2 regions of the Ralstonia sp. 24A2 genome follow, and region 2 is predicted to be linked to the other one. Evidence: predicted binding sites of a transcription regulator. Region 2 holds the regulator's gene; the other holds the start of a gene.
The links. The regulator FliA, encoded in region 2, starts transcription of late flagellar genes. The targets are predictions, from matches to a motif close to CTAAAGTTTNNNNNNNNNNNGCCGNTA.

Region 1: a site for FliA is predicted at 3,341-3,367, ahead of flgK (flagellar hook-associated protein FlgK). Genes of this name have one in related genera too.

Annotation. Positions count from the first base shown of each region.
Region 1 covers NZ_JBPVZD010000003.1:1,197,561-1,207,203, forward strand. The annotation lists gene flgG (flagellar basal-body rod protein FlgG) at 1-273, shown strand, start outside; gene ACS13N_RS22925 (flagellar basal body L-ring protein FlgH) at 306-1,052, shown strand; gene ACS13N_RS22930 (flagellar basal body P-ring protein FlgI) at 1,063-2,196, shown strand; gene flgJ (flagellar assembly peptidoglycan hydrolase FlgJ) at 2,213-3,301, shown strand; gene flgK (flagellar hook-associated protein FlgK) at 3,420-5,360, shown strand; gene flgL (flagellar hook-associated protein FlgL) at 5,426-6,385, shown strand; gene ACS13N_RS22950 (YoaK family protein) at 6,452-7,195, shown strand; gene ACS13N_RS22955 (SulP family inorganic anion transporter) at 7,375-9,105, shown strand; gene ACS13N_RS22960 (fused MFS/spermidine synthase) at 9,221-9,643, shown strand, end outside.
Region 2 covers NZ_JBPVZD010000003.1:430,286-439,928, reverse strand. The annotation lists gene flhA (flagellar biosynthesis protein FlhA) at 1-776, shown strand, start outside; gene flhF (flagellar biosynthesis protein FlhF) at 773-2,629, shown strand; gene ACS13N_RS19400 (MinD/ParA family ATP-binding protein) at 2,645-3,436, shown strand; gene ACS13N_RS19395 (RNA polymerase sigma factor FliA) at 3,445-4,206, shown strand; gene ACS13N_RS19390 (MBL fold metallo-hydrolase) at 4,242-5,336, opposite strand; gene ACS13N_RS19385 (hypothetical protein) at 5,491-6,384, shown strand; gene ACS13N_RS19380 (nucleobase:cation symporter-2 family protein) at 6,533-7,945, shown strand; gene ACS13N_RS19375 (hypothetical protein) at 8,125-8,652, shown strand; gene ACS13N_RS19370 (cysteine hydrolase family protein) at 8,707-9,378, opposite strand; gene ACS13N_RS19365 (GlxA family transcriptional regulator) at 9,514-9,643, shown strand, end outside.

The sequences.
Region 1 (9,643 bases), 770 kb from region 2:
GGCACGTTCCAGCTGGCCAACTTCATCAACCCGGCCGGCCTGCGCAGCATGGGCGAGAACCTGTACGCCGAGACCGAGGCCTCGGGCACCGCCAACCTGGCCAACCCGGGTTCGAACGGCGTGGGCGTGCTCAACCAGAACTACGTGGAAACGTCCAACGTGAACGTGGTGGAAGAGATGGTCAACATGATCCAGACGCAGCGTGCGTACGAGATCAACAGCAAGTCGGTGCAGACGTCCGACCAGATGCTGGAGAAGCTGTCGCAGCTCTAAGCGCGACGGTGCTGCTTTAAGGAAGTCACGCGATGCAAACCCCCCCGGTCTACTCGCTCTCGCACGGCGGCCGCGCTGTGCCGATGGTGCAAAAAGCGGTTCAGTTGGTTGTGCTTGGCACCGCTGCCGTGCTCGCCAGTGCTTGCGGCATGCTGCCGCCGCCCGAGCCGATCGTGCAGGGCCCGACGACGGCCCGCCCGCCCATGCCTGTCATGGCGCCGCGCCAGAATGGGGCGATCTACCAGGAAGTGGCATCGGGCAGCGGCGGCTTTCGCGGCATGTTCGAAGACCGCCGCGCACACATGGTGGGCGACACCATCACCATCGTGATTACCGAGAACACGGCGGCCAGCAAGCAGACTTCCGGCAGCGTGAACCGCACTGGCAGCATGACCGCTTCGGTACCGACGTTCGCCGGCATGAACCCTGGCGTGCTGTCGCTGCTGGGCGTGTCGGCCAGCGATGCCAACAAGTTCGACAGCAAGGGCGCCAACGGTGCGCAGAACAACTTCACGGCCACCATCACGGTGACGGTGGTGGAAGTGCTCGGCAACGGCAACCTGGTGGTCAGCGGCGAGAAACAGACCGCCGTGGGCCAGGGCACCGAGTCGGTGAAGTTCTCGGGGGTGGTCAACCCGACCACCGTCAACAACCAGAACACCGTGCTGTCCACCCAGGTGGCGGATGCACGCATGGAGTACCGCGGTACGGGCTATGTGTCCGAATCCCAGCAGATGGGCTGGCTGTCGCGGTTCTTCCTGACCGTGTCACCGTTCTAAGGAAGCGGCCATGACTTTGTATCGCACGACGTTACATCGCACCCTTGGCGCGGTCCTGGTGGCACTGAGCGCAATTGCCGGATTCATTCCCACCGCAGCACACGCTGACCGCATCAAGGATCTGACCAGCGTTGCCGGCGTGCGCGAGAACGCGCTGATCGGCTACGGCCTGGTCGTCGGCCTGGACGGCAGCGGTGACCAGACCACGCAGACCCCGTTCACGATCCAGAGCTTCAACAACATGCTCACGCAGTTCGGCATCAACGTGCCGGCCGGCGCCAGCATTCAGCTCAAGAACACCGCCGCCGTGGTGGTGACGGCCTCGCTGCCCGCCTTTGTGCGGCCGGGCCAGATGATTGACGTGACGGTGTCGTCCATCGGTAACGCCAAGAGCCTGCGCGGCGGTACGCTGCTGCTCACGCCGCTCAAGGGCGTGGATGGCCAGTTGTACGCGCTGGCGCAGGGCAACGTGGTGATTGGCGGCGCAGGCGCGTCAGCCAACGGCAGCAAGGTACAGATCAATCAACTGGGCGCCGGCCGCATCGCCAACGGGGCGACGGTGGAGCGCGCGGTGCAGGCCACGGTGGGCGAGGCCGGTAGCATCCAGCTCGACACCGGCACAACCGATTTCGGCACGGTGCAGAACATCGTCAACGCCATCAACAAGCAGTACGGCGCGGATACCGCCCAGGCCGCCGATGGCCGCACGATCAACGTACGCGCACCGGCGCTGGCGTCGGACCGCGTCGGGTTTCTCGCCAAGCTGCAGAACATTGAAGTGACGCCGGCACTGGCCGCCGCACGTGTGGTGGTCAATGCCCGCACAGGTTCGGTGGTGATGAACCAGCTCGTCAAGCTCGAGCCCTGCGCGGTGGCGCACGGTAGCCTGTCGGTCACCATCAGCACCGAGCCGGTGGTCAGCCAGCCGGCACCGTTCTCGCAAGGCCAGACCGTGGCGGCCGCGCGTTCGAACATTGAGGTCAAGCAGGCAGGCGGCAGCCTCATCAACGTGAAGGGCGGCACCAACCTGGCGGACGTGGTCAAGGCCATCAACGCGATCGGCGCCAACCCGCAAGACCTGATCTCGATCCTGCAGGCGATGAAGGCGGCCAACGCCCTGCGTGCCGAGCTGGAAATCATCTGACGCCGGGGCCGACGCCATGAACCCGACCGACCTCACCAGCCGCCTGGCGCTCGACTCCACCGGATTCGAGTCGCTCAAGCAGGCCGCACGCACCGACCCGACCGGCGCCGCCAAGACCGTCGCCAAGCAGTTCGACGCGATCTTCGTGAACATGATGCTCAAGCAGATGCGCGATGCATCGCCGCAGAATGGGCCATTCGATTCGTCGTCGACCAAGATGTACACGTCGATGCTCGACCAGCAGCTCTCGCAGACGATGGCGTCGCGCGGGGTGGGCGTGGCGGACCAGTTGCTCAAGCAGATGCTGCGCCAGGCCAACCACGTGAACCCTGATGCCGGGGGGCCGGTGAATACCGCGTTGTCCAGCACGACGGCCACGAATACCGCGTTGCCCGGGGCCGCTGGCTCGACCGATGCCGCCCGCGCCATCGCCCGCTCGTCGCTCAACAGCATGGCCGCGGCGGTTGCGCCGACGGTGTCAGGTGGGGAAGATGACGGCTCGGGCATCAGCACCGTGCCGCGCCCAGGGCTGGAAGAACGTGTGCAGCGTGCGCTGGCTGCCTTGCGCAAGCAGGCCGATGCTGGGCAGTCCACCAGTGCAGCGCCGGATGTGGATTTGTCGGGCGTGGCTGCCGAGCCGCGTGGCGAGCGCATGGCCAGCTTCTACAACAAGCTGATCGGCCACGCCTCGCAGGCTGCGCAGGAAACCGGCATTCCGGCCAACTTCATGATCGGCCACGCCGCGCTGGAGTCCGGCTGGGGCCGCCGCGAGATCAAGGCCAAGGATGGCTCCAACACGCACAACCTGTTCGGCATCAAGGCCGGCGGCTCGTGGACGGGCAAGACTGCCACGGTGACCACCACCGAATACGTGGGCGGCGTCGCTCACAAGGTCCAGGAGAAGTTCCGCGCCTACGGCTCGTACGCCGAGGCATTCAAGGACTACGCCAACCTGCTGGCCAACAACCCGCGCTACAGCAACGTTGTCGCGGCCGGCAACGGTAACGATGCGGCTTCGTTTGCCAAGGGCCTGCAACGTGCGGGTTACGCCACAGACCCGAACTACGCCAACAAGATCATGGCGGTGCTCAAACAGATCGTTTGACGTTCGCTATCAGAAACGAAAACCAATAGCATCGGCCGGCTCAAGTTTGATCAGAGCCGGCCGATGTTGTTTGTAGGGTCCATCCTGGCGGCGCTGTGCCGCCCGCACCGAGATAACTATGAGCACGTCCCTTTTGAATATTGGCGCGACCGGCCTGCAGGTCGCCAATATCAACCTACAGGTGACCGGCAACAACATCGCCAACGCCAACACGCCTGGCTATTCGCGCCAGGAAGCCGTGCAGACGGAGAACATTCCGCTGTACGCCGGTGTCGGCTATCTGGGGCAGGGTGCCAACGTGACCACCGTCAAGCGTATCTACGACCAGTTCCTGACGGCCCAGGTGCAGAGCGGCCAGGCCGCCACCAGTTCGGCTGACCAGCTCAACAGCCTGGTGTCCGGCCTGAGCCAGTACATGTCGGACAGCAACAGCGGCCTCTCCTCGGCGCTGACCAGCTTCTTCAACTCCGCAGACGGCCTGACGTCCAACCCGTCGAGCACCACCGCGCGCCAGGTGTTCTTGAACGCTGCGGCCGGCCTGCAGAGCCGTTTCAACTCGATTGCTGGTCAGTTGACCTCGCTGTCCGGCCAGGTCAACACGCAGGTGCAGACGCAGATCAGCTCCGTCAACAGTGTGGCGCAGCAGATTGCCGGCCTGAACGACCAGATCTCCAAGGCCGAGGCCTCGACCGGCCAGCCTGCCAACGACCTGCGTGACCAGCGCGACCAGCTCGTGCAGACGCTCAACAAGTCGATCAAGGCCAGCGTGGTGCAGACCGGCGACGGCCAGTACAACATCTACGTGGGCAACGGCCAGGCGCTGGTGCAGGGCAACCAGAGCTACCAGCTGGCGGCTGTGCCGTCGCAGTACGACCCGACGCAGCTGTCGGTTGGCTACAAGAGCCCGGCCGGCACCGTCACCATTGACGACAGCCAGCTGGGCGGCGGCGCCCTGGGCGGCCTGATGGATTTCCGCCGCAACACGCTCATCCCGGCGCAGAACAGTCTGGGCAAACTGGCTGCGGCCGTGTCGGCCGACGTGAACGCGCAGAACAGTCTGGGCATGGACGCCAACGGCAAGATGGGGGCGAACCTGTTCTCCGTGGCCGGCCCCGTTGTTGCTGCCAGCAGTAACAACACCGGCAGCGCCACGGTCACGGCCAGCATCACCAACGCCAACGCGGGCCAGGGTTACGACTACCAGATCAAGTACCAGGGCGGCGCCTACACCGTCTCGCACTACCCGGACGGCTCCGCCTCCGTCACGGTGACGAGCTGGCCGACCACCATCGACGGCATCACGATGAACGTGTCGGGCACGATGAACAGTGGGGATTCGTTCCTGGTGCGCCCGACCGCCAACGCGGCATCGAGCATGCAGACGCTCACCACCGACTATCACAACGTGGCGGCCGCCACGCCGGTGGTGCTCAACCAGGGCAGCAACAACACGGGCAGCGCCACGGTGTCGTCCATCGGCGTGAACAGCGCGTACGCCGGTTCACCGCTCACTTCGCCGGTCAACCTGACCTACAGCTCTGCCGTGGGCGGGTCGCTCTCGGGTTTCCCGGCGAGTGGTGTGACGGTTAGCGTGAACGGCACCAACACCACGTACACAGGTGGTACGGCGCCGTACACGCAGGGCGCAACGTATTCGTTCAACGGCGTGCAGCTGACGCTCTCGGGTACGCCGGCCAACAACGATACGTTCACCATCTCGGCCAACACTGCCAACAGCACCGACGGCGGCAACGCCAGCGCGCTGGCCAAGCTGCGCAACGCCACGCTGCTCGACGGCGGCACCACCTCGATCGGCTCGTCGTGGAACAACCTCGTCACCAAGGTGGGCGTACAGGCCAATACGGCCAGCAGCAACCTGACCTCGCAGAAGGCGTTGCTGGCGAGCTCCACGCAGCAGCAGCAATCGGTGTCGGGCGTGAGCCTGGATGACGAAGCAATGAACCTGATGAAGTATCAGCAGGCCTACCAGGCATCGGCCAAGGTGATGCAGACCGCGAATACGCTGTTCGATTCCTTGCTGTCGATTGCCGGCGGCTGATTGGTCGACTGAAGAATCTGCCCCATCTGCCGATAACGTCCTAAAGCCCTTCGTCCGGACCGATCATGCGAGTCAGCACCGCCCAATTCTTTGCAGCATCCACCGCTTCGATGCAGAACACGCAGTCGAGCCTGATGACGCTGCAGCAGCAGATTGCGAGCGGCATTGCGCTCACCAGCGCGGGTGACAACCCGAGCGCGTTCGGCCAGATGTCGCAACTGCAGCAGACGCAGGACGCCAACGACCAGTACCAGGTCAACCGCGACGCCACCGACGCGCGCCTGACCAACGTGTCGTCAGCGCTTACCAACCTGGTGACCACGCTGCAGCAGGGCAAGCAGAGCCTGGTGTCGGCCAACACCTCGCTGATGACGGATTCACAGCGCATTGGTGTGCTGGCGCAGGTCAAGCAGCAGTATCAGCAGTTGCTCGCCACCGCCAACCAGCGCGACGCCCAGGGCGTGGCGCTGTTCGGTGGCGCAAACGGCACGACCGACCCGTTCGTCAACACGAGCGGCAGCGTGCAGTACGTCGGCAGCGGTCAGCCGCCCACGGTGCAGGTTTCGCAGAATGTATCGATGCCGAACTCGGTGTCGGGTGACTCTGTGTTCGTGCGTATCGCCAATACGGACCCGTCCAATCCGTCGGCCAACCAGAGCATCTTCAAGACCTACGAAAACCTGATCACGGCGCTGTCCACCCCGATCAACCCGGCCACCCAGGCCACCGACGTTGCCAACCTGCAGAAAGCCGTGCAGACGGCGCAGGGCAACCTCGACAACGCTTACCAGGTCGCCCTGCAGGCCCAGGTGACGGTGGGCACGCAGCAGGCGCAGATCACCACGCTCAACAGCAGCGGCTCGAACTACGGCGAGCAGTTGAAGGAGCAGATCTCCAAGCTGCAGTCGGTGGACTACACCACCGCGATCTCGCAGTTTGCCCAGCAGCAAGTGTCGTTGCAGGCCGCGCAGAAGACCTTCACGGCCATGCAGGGCATGTCGCTGTTCCAGTACTTCAATCCTTGACCTTCCGTTAAAGACGGTGACCTTTGAGCGGGCATAATGGCCGCTTGGTTACCGTCTGGATGGGTCATGCCGATTCAATACCTCCGCCGCCTGACCAGCCCCCAACGCACCGACGACGCCAACCGGCGCCTGGGGCAATCACTGGCCTTCGTGGCGGGCGCTGCCAACGCGGGCGGCTTTCTCGCCGTCAAGCAATACACCTCGCATATGTCCGGCATTGTCTCGGCAATGGCCGACGACCTTGTGCTGGGCAATATCGTGCTCCTGCTCGCGGGTTTTGCATCGCTGCTGGCGTTCCTGTGCGGGGCGGCCTGTACGGCTGTGCTTGTCAACTGGGGGCGCCGACGCAGCACGCAGAGTGAATTTGCGCTACCGCTCATGCTCGAAGCCGGGTTGCTGCTGCTCTTCGGCATGATGGGCACGTCGCTCGGGCAATACCGCGTCGTGTTTGTGCCGGCCACCGTCGCGCTGCTGTGTTTTCTGATGGGGTTGCAGAACGCCATCATCACCAAGATTTCAAAGGCGGAGATCCGCACCACGCACGTGACAGGGCTGGCCACCGACATCGGCATTGAGGTCGGTAAGGCGCTGTACTGGAACCACGGGCATCGCAACTTGCCGACCGTGGTCGCCAACCGGCCCAAGCTGCGGCTGCTGCTGTCGCTGCTGGGCATGTTTTTCGTGGGTGGCGTGACGGGTGCGCTGGGGTTCAAGCACCTCGGCTATGCAACCACGATTCCGCTGGCTTCGATTCTGATGCTGCTGGCGGTGGTGCCGATCGTCGACGACCTGCTGTTGCGTCGGCGGTAAGCCGCATTGAGGGCGGCGCGCGCTTGAGTCGCTCATTTGATTCGCCCATCTGGGCACGGAGCCCGGGCGGATCAAGCGGTCTGCCTGTTGCGGATACATTGAAACCATCAACGGTTTGACTCGCGGCACGGGCACCGGGATTACCATGGATGAGTCGAACGGGTTGGCAGGACACATCCATGATCGCACTGCAAGAAGCTTATCGTGCTGGATTGCTGCGACGCCAGAATTGGCTGCCCAACGTGATCTCTGGCCTGGTCGTCGGCGTCGTGGCGTTACCGCTGGCGATGGCCTTTGCCATTGCCTCTGGCGCAAAGCCTGAGCAGGGGCTCTATACCGCCATCGTCGCCGGCCTGCTGGTTTCCACCTTGGGTGGCAGCCGTCTGCAGATCGCAGGGCCGACGGGTGCATTCATCGTGATCCTGTCGGGTGTCACGGCCGCCCATGGCATCGATGGCCTTCAGATCGCCACGCTGATGGCAGGCATCATTCTGGTGGGGATGGGTGCCGCCAGGCTGGGGACGGTCATCAAGTTCATCCCGGCCCCGGTCATCGTCGGCTTTACGACAGGGATCGGCGTCATTATCTGGGTGGGGCAATGGCCCGATTTTTTCGGGCTACCCAAACCGTCTGGGGCACATTTCCACGACAAGCTCTGGCATACGCTGCAAGCCCTGCCGCATCTGCATCCCGCAACCACGGCATTGGCCATCGCAAGCCTATTGCTGGTCATCCTCACCCCGCGCTTTGCTCGTCTTAAACGGGTGCCTGGCCCACTGGTGGCGATGGTTGTCGTCACGGCACTGCAGGCAACGTTCCACTTCGATGGGGTGGCCACCATTGGCAGCACCTTTGGCGGCCTTCCACAAGGCCTGCCCAACATCTCCTTGCCCAATGTGACCATGACGCGCGTCGTCGAACTGGTCGGGCCCGCTTTTACGATTGCGATGCTGGGTGCGATTGAGTCGCTGCTGTCGGCGGTGGTGGCCGATGGCATGGCCGGGACCCGACACGACGCGAACCAGGAGCTGATTGGTCAGGGGCTTGCCAATATTGCGGCGCCCCTCTTTGGCGGCTTCGCGGCGACCGGCGCGATTGCCCGCACGGCAACGAACATCCGAAACGGGGGGAACAGCCCCTTGGCAGGCATCGTGCACGCGCTGACGCTGGTTGCGATCCTCCTCTTGCTTGCGCCGTTGGCGTCGAAGGTGCCGCTGGCGGCGTTGTCGGCGATCCTGTTCGTGGTGGCCTACAACATGAGCGAGGTCCGACACTTTGCGCGGATGACTCGGCGTGCACCACGGGCCGATGTCGCGATTCTGCTGATGACGTTTTTCCTGACGGTGTTTGCCGATCTGGTGGTGGCGGTCAACATCGGCGTCATCCTGGCCACGCTGCAGTTTTTGCGGCGGATGGCCTCGTCGGTTGAGGTGTCGCAGCAGTCTGTCCAGCAGCTCGGTACCGAATTGGGGCAGATGCAATTGCCACCCAGCGTGCTGGTCTACGCGATCGACGGCCCGTTCTTCTTCGGGGCGGTCGAAAATTTCGAGCGCGCCTTGAGTCAGACCCACGCAGACCCGCGGGTGCTGATTCTGCGGCTCAAACGCGTGCCGTTTATCGACATGACCGGGCTGCTCACCCTGGAGGAAGTGATCGCCAAGCTGGAGAAACGCAGCATCACGGTGCTGGTCAGCGAAGCGAACGATCGGGTCAGGGGCAAGCTGGAGAAGGCGGGCATCCTGGCCGCTGTTGGGCACGACAACTATCAGGACAGCTTTGCTGCTGCCATCGCCCGATGCGATGTGCTGATCGGCTCCAGCGAGGATGCCGCCCGCGAGCACCAAGCAGCGCTATCCAGGCAGGCCGAAGCGGTGCTCAAAGTCAGCCGGGAACAGTGGCTGAACCGGTAGCCGAGGTCACCGAGACGCTCGGGGGCCATTGAGGCGGGTTGTCTCGGATTCCGGGGGCTATGGGGTGGTGCTGTAACCTTGCCACCCTTGCGGATATTTGATTGAGCCCCCCCAGATGGACCCCTCCAGCGCTTTCCTTGACGCAGACATGGCGTTTCCCGTTGATTCTCCCAGTGATGGGACACCCGTGGTGCTGGAATCCGGGCCGATCATTTCACTGCATTTCGATGAGCAGGCAATCCAGAGCCTCATGCTCAGGCATGCGCCCAACAAGCTGGTGCTCGGCTATACCCGGACGATGATGAGCTTCTTGCTCCTGCACCCGGCGCCTGCCCGGATTTCGATCATTGGCTTGGGTGGCGGCTCGCTGGCCAAGTACTGCTATCACCATCTTCCCGATACGAAAGTGGTGGCAATCGAGATCGACCCGTCCGTGATCGCCTTGCGCAATGCGTTCCAGATTCCGCCGGATGACGGTCGCTTCGAGGTGGTCTGTGCCGATGGCGTCGAATACGTCAAAGGCCAGGAGGCGCGGCCG
Region 2 (9,643 bases):
AGGACGGACGCGTGGGCACGCAACTGCCGGGCATTCCCACCGTGGACCCGACCTTTGGCCTGCCAGCTATGTGGATCACCGCCGATGTGCGCGATCGCGCTCAGGCCGAGGGTTATACCGTGGTCGACTGCAGCACGGTCATCGCCACCCACGTCAATCAGTTGATTTACACCCATAGCACCGAGCTTCTCGGCCGTTTGGAAGTGCAGCAGTTGCTCGATCATTTGGCCAAGGAAGCACCGAAGCTGGTCGAAGACGTTGTGCCCAAGCTGTTGCCCGTCGCGACCGTGCAGAAGGTGCTGCAGAACCTGCTGGACGAAGGCCTGCACATCCGCGACATCCGCACCATCGTCGAGACGCTGGCGGAGCACGGGGGCAGGACGCAAGACCCCGCCGAACTCACCGCCGCCGTGCGGATCGCGCTGGGCCGGGCGATTGCCCAGCACCTGTTCCCGACCAAGAACGAAATGCAGGTCGTCACGCTCGACCCGAATCTGGAGAACATCTTGCTGCAAAGCATCGTTGGCGCGCATGGTGGCGCGCCCGGCCCGATCGAACCGCAACTGGCCGACTCGCTCATGCAAGCGGCTGCGGATTCGTCGCGCCAATACGAACAGATGGGCCAGACGGGCGTCCTGCTCGTGCCGCCCGCGCTGCGCCCCATGCTGGCCCGCTTGTTCAAGCGCGCCGCACCCAGCCTGCGCGTGCTGTCACACGCTGAAATTCCAGATCACCGAACGATTAAGGTTGTCGCCATGCTTGGAGGCCGCGCATGAAAATGCATCGATTCACCGGACTGACGTCGCGCGACGTGTTGCGTAAAGTGCGCGACCAGTTGGGCGACGACGCGCTGATCCTCTCGAACCGCGCCGTGCCGGGCGGCATCGAGGTCATCGCCGCCTCCGATACGCACCTGGATGCGCTGGTCGATACGCACTCGACCGCACCGAAGGCCGCACAACGCCGCCCGAGCATGCCGGCTCCGATTCCCGAGCCCGCACCGGTGGCCGAGGCAGCAGCTCAGGCACCCGCCGAGCCGCAAATGCAAGCTGTGGCCCAGGCCGAAGCCTCGGCCGCACCGAATGCACTGGCCCGTCTGCGCAACCGCTTTACCGCCGCGCGCCGCGCTGCCGTGCAAGCCCCGGTGCAGGAAGACGCGCTGGCTGAGCCGGCCGCCGGCCGCAAGCTGCAAGCCCGCGTGGATGACGACGTGGAGCTCGGTACATCGGAAACGCTGCTGGGTGTGGACCCGCTGGTGGCCTCCACCCGCATGCTGGCAGGCCTGTCGCTGGAGCGCGCCAACGAAGATGCCGCCCAGACGCTGGCCAGCACGGCCCAGTTCATCGCCCGCCGCACCGTGGTGCCGGAAGACGAACCCGTCGAGCAGATCAAGCGCCCGGCCGCCCGCCGTGAGCACGATGAGCAGCCGACCACGCTGCGCTCGTTTGCTGAGCGCGTGGAAGCCCAAGCGCGTGCAGCCCGCGCCGCCGAGCAGCAGATTGCCCGCCCGCAACCGCAAGTTGAGTCCGCCAAGCCGGCCGACATCTTCGTCCGCATGGAGGATTCGATGGCCAAACCTGACGCTCCGCGCGAAGACGTGAGCCTGCAGCGCTCGGCCATCCAAGCCGACATGAAAGAGAGCATTCGGGCCGAAACCGACGCGATGACCCGCCGCATGGTCAGCGAGATCGACGTGCTCAAGAGCACGCTGAACGACGCCATGTCGAGCCTGGCTTCGCTGGGTGTGAAGCTGGGCGATCCGGTGCGCACGCGCCTGTTCCAGACCATGCTGAACGCGGGTTTCTCGGCACAGCTCACGCGCTACGTGCTGGAGAACATGCCGCAGCACGACACGTATGAAGGTGCGCTGGATTTCGTGCAGCGCGCCATTGAAAAGAACCTGACCACCGTGTCGGATGAAAACAGCCTGCTCGACCAGGGCGGCGTGTTTGCCCTGATGGGCCCGACCGGTGTGGGCAAGACCACCACGACCGCCAAGCTGGCTGCGCGCTTCGTGCTGCGCCATGGCGCATCGCGCGTGGCGCTGCTCTCGACCGACAGCTACCGGATCGGCGGCCACGAACAACTGCGCATCTACGGCAAGATCCTGGGCGTCTCGGTGCATGCCGTGAAAGACGCGCAAGACCTGAGCCTGGCGCTGAACGATCTGCGCGAGAAGCACGTCGTGCTGATCGACACCATCGGCATGAGCCAGCGTGACCGCGCGGTGTCCGAACAGATGGCGATGCTGCACGCCGTGGGCCCGTCCATCAAACGCCTGCTGCTGCTGAATGCCGCGAGCAACGGCAAGACGCTCGATGAAGTGGTGGGCGCCTACCGCGATGCCAACCTGGCTGGCTGCATCCTGACCAAGATCGACGAGGCCGCCTCGGTGGGCCACGCGATGGACGTGATGATCCGCCGCCGCCTGCCGCTGCACTACGTGTCGTACGGCCAGCGTGTGCCGGAGGACATTGCAGTACCGAACAAGAAGCTGCTGATCCACCGCAGCTTCCGTGCAAGTGCCGAGCAATCGTCGTTCGCGCTGGATTCGGATGAATCGCTGCTGGTGGCGCAAGGCGCCGCACGCGGCCGCGAACCGGGCCTGGCCGCTTTCGATTTCGCATAACAAAGAGGGGCGACCATGACGACCCCATTCGCCAAGGATCAGGCCGCCGGACTGCGCCGCATGCTCGGCCAGGTGGCCAGCCGCCGCGTGCTGGTGATCGGTGCAGAAGAGCAGATCGACGACTTTGTCGACAACCTGCGCATTGCGTTGTCAGCCATGGGTCGCGACGCTGCCGTGGTGAGTGCCCAGACCATGCTGGCGGTGGCCGGCATGCTTGAGCAGCACGACGACAGCGCCGACGTCACCCTGGTGGCCGCGCATTTCGGCAGCCGTGCGCTGGGTACGGTGGCCGAAGCCTGCGATGACGTGCTGCTGGTGTTCTCCGATGGCCCGGAAGGGATCAAGAGCGCGTACACGCTGCTCAAGAAAACCGCGGGGCTGCAGGGTGGTGCTGGTATCCGCACGGTGGTCTGCGGCGCGCATTCGGTCGACTCCGCCGTACGCGTGTTCGGCAACCTGGCCAACACGGTGGGTCAGTACCTGAACACCCGCATCGACTTTGCCGGTTATCTGCCGGAAGACCGGCACGTAGAACTGGCGCTCTCGCTCGGCAAGCCCGTGGCGAGCGCGTTTCCCGCATCGCCTTCGGCCATGGCCTTCCGCCAGCTTGCCGAAGAGATGCTGAGCTGGGCCAGCGCCGAGGCCCAGGCCGCAGATGGCACCGACAGTGCTGTGGCATCGCGGGTGATGGTATCGGCGCAAGAACCGACTCAGGCTGCGCCGGATGCGGCGGCCCATGAGGCGGCACAAACAACGTCGATCCTGACGCCCCGCGCCACCGCGCGCGCGGCCGAGATGGTTTATTGAGGCGCACCATGAACGAAGCGCCAAAGGCAGGCATGGATATGTACACCGCAACCGGTCGCAAGACCAAGTCCGACGAGATGGCGACGTACGCACCGCTGGTGCGCCGCATTGCCAACCAGATGATGGTGAAGCTGCCGGCCAGCGTCGAACTCGACGATCTGATCCAGGCCGGCATGATGGGCTTGCTCGATGCGCTGTCGCGTTATGAAGAAACGCAGGGCGTGCAGTTCGAGTTCTATGCGGCCCAGCGTATCCGTGGTGCCATCCTCGATGAGCTGCGTGGCTCCGACTGGCTGCCGCGCGGCCTGCGCCGCAACGCCCGCACGATCGAGCAGGCGATCCAGAAGCTGCAGCAGCAAAAGGGCCGCGCGCCAACCGAAACCGAGATTGCCACCGCGCTGGGCATGTCGCTGGCCGACTACCAGAAGCAACTGGTCGACCTGCAAGGCAGCCAGCTCCTGTACTACGAAGATTTCGACCGCGAAGACGCCGACGCCTTCATCGAGAACCGCGCCGCCGAGAACGATTCCACGCCGCTGGACCAGTTGCTGGACCACGACCTGCGCGAATCGGTGGTGGCCGCCATCGAGGGCCTGCCCGAGCGCGAGAAGCTCATGATGAGCCTCTACTACGAGCAGGATCTGAACCTGCGTGAGATCGGCGCCGTGATGGGCGTGTCGGAATCGCGCGTGTGCCAGATCCACAGCCAGGCCATCGCACGCATCCGCGCCCGTCTGCGTGACCGTGCATGGCTGCCGACACCGACCTGATGCCGGCTTAGTCCGTAGCGTTACCTGCCAGAGTTTTACTGCGCGGCTAGCGAGTCATCTCGCGGCCGCGATTTTTCTTTGGGCAATGCGGTGACGAGGCGTTGCGTCGCGGCATCCCACACGCGTGTCTCGCCATGCTTGAAAAGGGCGAAGCGCTCTGCGGGCACATCGGCGGCCTTCAATGCATGGGCCAGATCGGCGATGGGCTGGTCGAGCGGTTCGTCCGTCAGCGCGAACGTGCCCCAGTGGATGCCCACCGCCTGCCGCGCGCCGACGTCATGCATGACCTGCACCGCCTCGGTGGGGTCGATGTGCTGGGCCTTCATGAACCAGCGCGGCTCGTAGGCGCCCACGGCAATCGCGGCCACATCAAAGTGGCCGAAGCGTGTGCCGATGTCGCGCGTGTCCTGCGAATACCCCAGATCGCCCGAGAACCAGAAGCGCAGGCGCGGATGCAGCAATGCCCAACTGCCCCATAGGGTCTGGTTGCGGTCGTACAGGCCGCGTGCGGACCAATGCTGCACGGCGCAGAAGTGCGCGGTGAAGGGGCCGAAGTTGGCCTCGTCGTCCCAGTCGAAGGCGCGTACGTTGGCGCTCATGTTGCCCCCCTCACCCGTGAGGCGCGTGCCCCGCACGTTGCGCGCGAACCAGTGGTCGATGCCCAGCGGTACGAAAAACATCGGTGCACCGCCCGGCTGGCGCATCAGCGCACGCACGCTCGCTTTGTCCAGATGGTCGTAGTGGTTGTGCGAGATCAGCACCAGGTCGATATGCGGCAGTTGCTTGAGTGACAGGCCCGGCGGCTGGTGCCGGCGCGGGCCGGTAAACGACAGCGGCGAGGCGCGCTCGGAGAACACCGGGTCGGTCAGCACGTTCAGCCCGTCAATCTGCAGCAGCAGCGTTTCATGCCCGATCCAGGTGAGCTGCGGCACGTCGGGCGGCTGGTGTACCGCGCTCAGGTTGGGTGCAATGCAGGAGAGGTCCAGCGTGGGCGGCTTGGGGAGCCCGGCCTTGCGGCGCTCACGTTGCCATTTCCAGAAGTCACCGCCGGGGCGCGGGTGAGGGTAGCGGTTGCGGAAGCCGTCCGGCGTGTGGTGGGGCTTGGCCGGATCGTAGTGAGGGTTCTTCATGGCATCGCTGGGGATGGACGAGTCCCGCACTTGAGGGAGCCCGCTTGAATATCAAGGAATATCAAGTTGTGTTGTTTCTTGAACATCGGGTTGGGCGCTGCCTAGGCTGAAACCGCCTCGCTGAGGCGCACTGCGAAGCACATTCCGCTACGGAGTGCGGCAGTCAAACCTTCCTCAAGGACCACCATGGATTCAATTCACCACTTGGCCGGGCAAACCGACGTTACGGACGCGCACGACGCGCCTAAAAAAGGGGACCGCCCACAATTTGACAGGTTGTCAGGAACCGCAGGTATGCGGGCAGCCAATCCTGCTGGCCGATGCCCGGGTTGCCACGTTTTCCACAGAATCATTGCCTGCCTATCGTAGTGCGCCACCTCGCTTCATGCTGGGCAACGGGGCACGACAGATCAGCGGCAGCGCCGCATGGCTGGCGCAATTGCCCTCGGGCGCCATCGTCGGCATCAACGACTACCGGCTGGTTGGCGACGCCGCCGAGCTGGCCGATCTTCACCACCACCGCGGTTACATGCATGGGCGCTGGACGCGCGGCACAGTGCGCTTTGGTGCGCAAACGTTAGCGGTGGGCGGCAACGCCGGGGACTACCACTACGCCGTGATCGATCAGGCCGATTTGACGCTGCGCCAGCAGACGGTGCTCGGGTGTCGCGGCATATTCACGACGCCCACCGTGGTAGGCGGATGCGGGCCGGTCGGCCGCGTGAGCGGTACGTTGGACATGATCTGGAAGGACGGCACCCTGCGCCTGATTGGCAATCTGGAGGTGCTGGCCAATGGAAACCGCGTGAATTTGTCGATCCGGCACTATCAACCCGACATTGGTGCCACCAACCACGGTGGCAGCCCGTTTGGGAGCACCACTTACCATCTCACGCCCGTGGTGGCCGAAAACGGCATGCTGCGATGTGTCGTCCTATACCGCGTGCGGCTCGATTCCGGGGTGATCTACCAGGGCGTGGCGATGTTCGAAGCGCACACGCATTTCGGAACGCAAAATATGTACACAAAAGACGGTATGAATTGTTGACATAATCCGGGCTGCGATCCAAGATGCCGGCAAATGTGTGACATCACGTCACGCAAATGTCGGCAGACGGTGGCTGTGCACCCGGCCTGCCGATGCACACCAGGCACGCCTCCGGCACGTACACGGGGGCGGCTTCAGGAGACAAGACATGCGCCAATCCCCCGGCCAACCCTCGCCGTCATCCTCGACCTGCGTCGATCCTGTCAACGAACGCCTGCCGCTGCCGCGCCTGTTTGCGCTTGGCCTGCAGCACCTGCTGGTGATGTACGCCGGTGCGATCGCCGTGCCGCTGATTGTTGGCAATGCACTCGGCCTGTCGAAGAGCGATCTCTCGTATCTCGTCAATTGCGACCTGTTTGCAGCCGGTATCGGCACGCTCATCCAGTCGCTCGGCTTCCTGATCTTCGGGATCCGGCTGCCGGTGATGATGGGGGTGACCTTTGCCGCCGTGGCACCGATGATCGCCATTGGTGTGGAGCCCGGCATGGGGCTGCCCGGCATTTTCGGGGCGTCCATTGTCTCGGGTGTGTTCGGCATTGCCATTGCACCGCTGATGGGCCGGCTGCTGGGCCTGTTCCCACGTGTAGTGACGGGCACGGTCATTATGCTGATCGGCTTTTCGCTGCTGAGCGTGGGCATCAACTGGGCCGCCGGTGGCCAACAGATGATTCCGCAGGTGGTGGACGGTGTGAAGCACATGGTGCCGAACCCCGCCTTTGGCGATCCGTTCGGCTTGGCCATCGCCGCGCTGGTGCTGGTGACGATCCTGCTGCTGACCAAGTTCGGCAATGCGCTGCTGTGCAATATCGCCGTGCTGCTGGGCATCGTGATCGGCACGCTGGTGGCCGCCGCCTTCGGCAAGGTGTCGCTGGCCGATGCGAGCGCCGCGCCGCTGATGACGTTGGTGACGCCGTTCCACTTTGGCATGCCCAAGTTCGAGCTGTCGGCCATCATCTCGATGTGCATCGTGATCGTGATCACGCTGGTGGAGTCGACCGGCATGTTCCTCGCGCTGTCGCTCGTGGTGGGCAAGCCGATCTCGCGCAATGAACTGACGAATGGTCTGCGCGCCGATGGCCTGGCGACGGTCGTGGCCGGTGTGTTCAACACGTTCCCGCATACGTCGTTCTCGCAGAACATCGGGCTGGTGTCGATCACGGGCGTGCGTTCGCGCTACGTGGCGGCGGCCGGCGGTCTGCTGCTGATCGTGCTGGGGCTGTTCCCGAAGCTGTCGTACGTGGTGGCCTCGGTGCCGCAGTACGTGCTGGGCGGCGCGGGGTTGGTGATGTTCGGCATGGTGGCCGCGGCCGGTATCCGCATGCTGGGCATGGTGGATTTCCAGCAGCAGCGCCATAACCTGCTGATCATTGCCGTGTCGGTGGGTTTTGGCATGGTGCCGACGCTGGCGCCGGCCTTCTTCCACCACTTCCCGGAATGGACGCACCCGATTACCCACAGCGGTATCGTTCTGGGCACGCTGGTGGCGGTGGTGCTCAACGCGTGGTTCAACGGTATCCGTGGTTCGCACGAGGTGATGAGCGGGGCCGCCGCAGCGCACTGAGTAGCGCAACCCGCATCCATGCAACACCCCGCTTCAGGCGGGGTGTTTTGCTTTGGCGACATCAATCTGAGCGCAAGCGTTTGCTTATCGATTTCACAGTGCCAGCTGCGCAGTTTCACGGTTCTGCAAATTAAACGCCTTAGGTTGTCCCCAATCTTCGGGGGGAAGAGGGGGGACCTATGCAAGGGCTATCTGCACGATTCGAAAAAACAGACGCGGGGCGCCGTGAAATCGCCACGCGCAACGGCGCGCTCAGCCGCTCAAGCCGCGCGCTGCTCATCATGGTGGATGGCCTGGTCACGGGCGAGGATCTTGCCGTGCGTGCCAGCCAGTTGGGTCTGCAAGCGCAGGCCGTGTTCGATCTGGTACAGGCGGGCTTCATTCAGAGCGCAGCGGATATGGCCGGCGAGCCAGCCTTTGTTCAGGTTGAACCGCAGCCCGAGGCGGCCAAGCCCGTAGCCGCCAACCGCAAGCGCTCGCTGGCCGCTGCGCGCATGTATCTGATGGACATTGCCGCACGCACCTTCAGCTCGGCAGAGCATCCGATTCGCCAGCGGCTGGTTGAGGCGACGGATCGCGCCTCGGTGGAGGGCGCGTTTGAAGCGTTGATGGCCGCCCTGCGTGAAGCCACATCGGCGTCGATGGTGGAGCAGGTCGAGGTGTCCTTCCGCGGTTTCCTGCCTGCCGAAGAGGGCGCACCAGGCTGAACGAAAACACCCCGCGCAAGGCGAGGTGTTGGCCTTGGTGAAAACGCCGCGCGATCAGGCTGCCTTCTGCGCCACTTCATCCTTGAGCAGACCACGCGCCCGCTGATTGGACTTGTAGATGTTGTCGCGCACCGGCGCTGCGCCGGTCTTCACGCTGTGCACCCAGTCCTGGGTCGACATCACCGCTGCAAAGCGCGATTGCAGCACCACGCTGAACACGCGATGGATCTCTTCCGCGCTCGCGAAACCCGCCTGGTTCTGATACGGCACGGCGCCCGACGCATCGTGCAGAAACTCCACTGCCGTACCGTTATGCAGCGCGTGGTTGATGGTCGACGCATCGCAGTTGTGGGTCATGTAGCCGACCACGGTGAGCGTGTCGATGCCGCGCGCTTCCAGCCATTGCGCCAGGTCGGTCTCCGGATACGCGCTGGGCAGCAGCTTGCGCAGGTAGTGGTCGTGCGGGCGCGCGGCCACCACCGGATGCAGCTGCCAGCCATCGGTATCGATGGCAAACAGCGGTGAGCTGGCGGGCGAGGTCTGCTGCACGATGATCACCGGAATACCCGCCTCGCGCGCCGTATCCATGGCGACGCCGACATTGGCGACGGTCTGCTGCGGGTCCGGATACTCGATCGGCAGGCCGCCGGTGAAGTACTCGTTCTGCACATCGATGACGATCAGGGCGCGCTTCGGGGTAACGGCAGGGATGGTGTTGGCAGTCATGGCAAGACTCCTCAGGATGGTTGGATCGGGCATTTGCGTGAGCCCGTGGACAGCATCTTCGTGCATGGCTATCCTTCTCGATAGTGGCCCGAAAGACATTCATCGATGAAATTGGGCCAAGTGTGCGGAGCCTCCATGCAACCCCAGGAAATCGCCGTTCTGGCCTTCAACGACATCAGCCCGTTTCACCTTTCGGTGCCGTGTCTGGTATTCGAAGACCGCATCTGGGCGGGGCTGCCTGCCTACAACCTGCGTATCTGTGCGG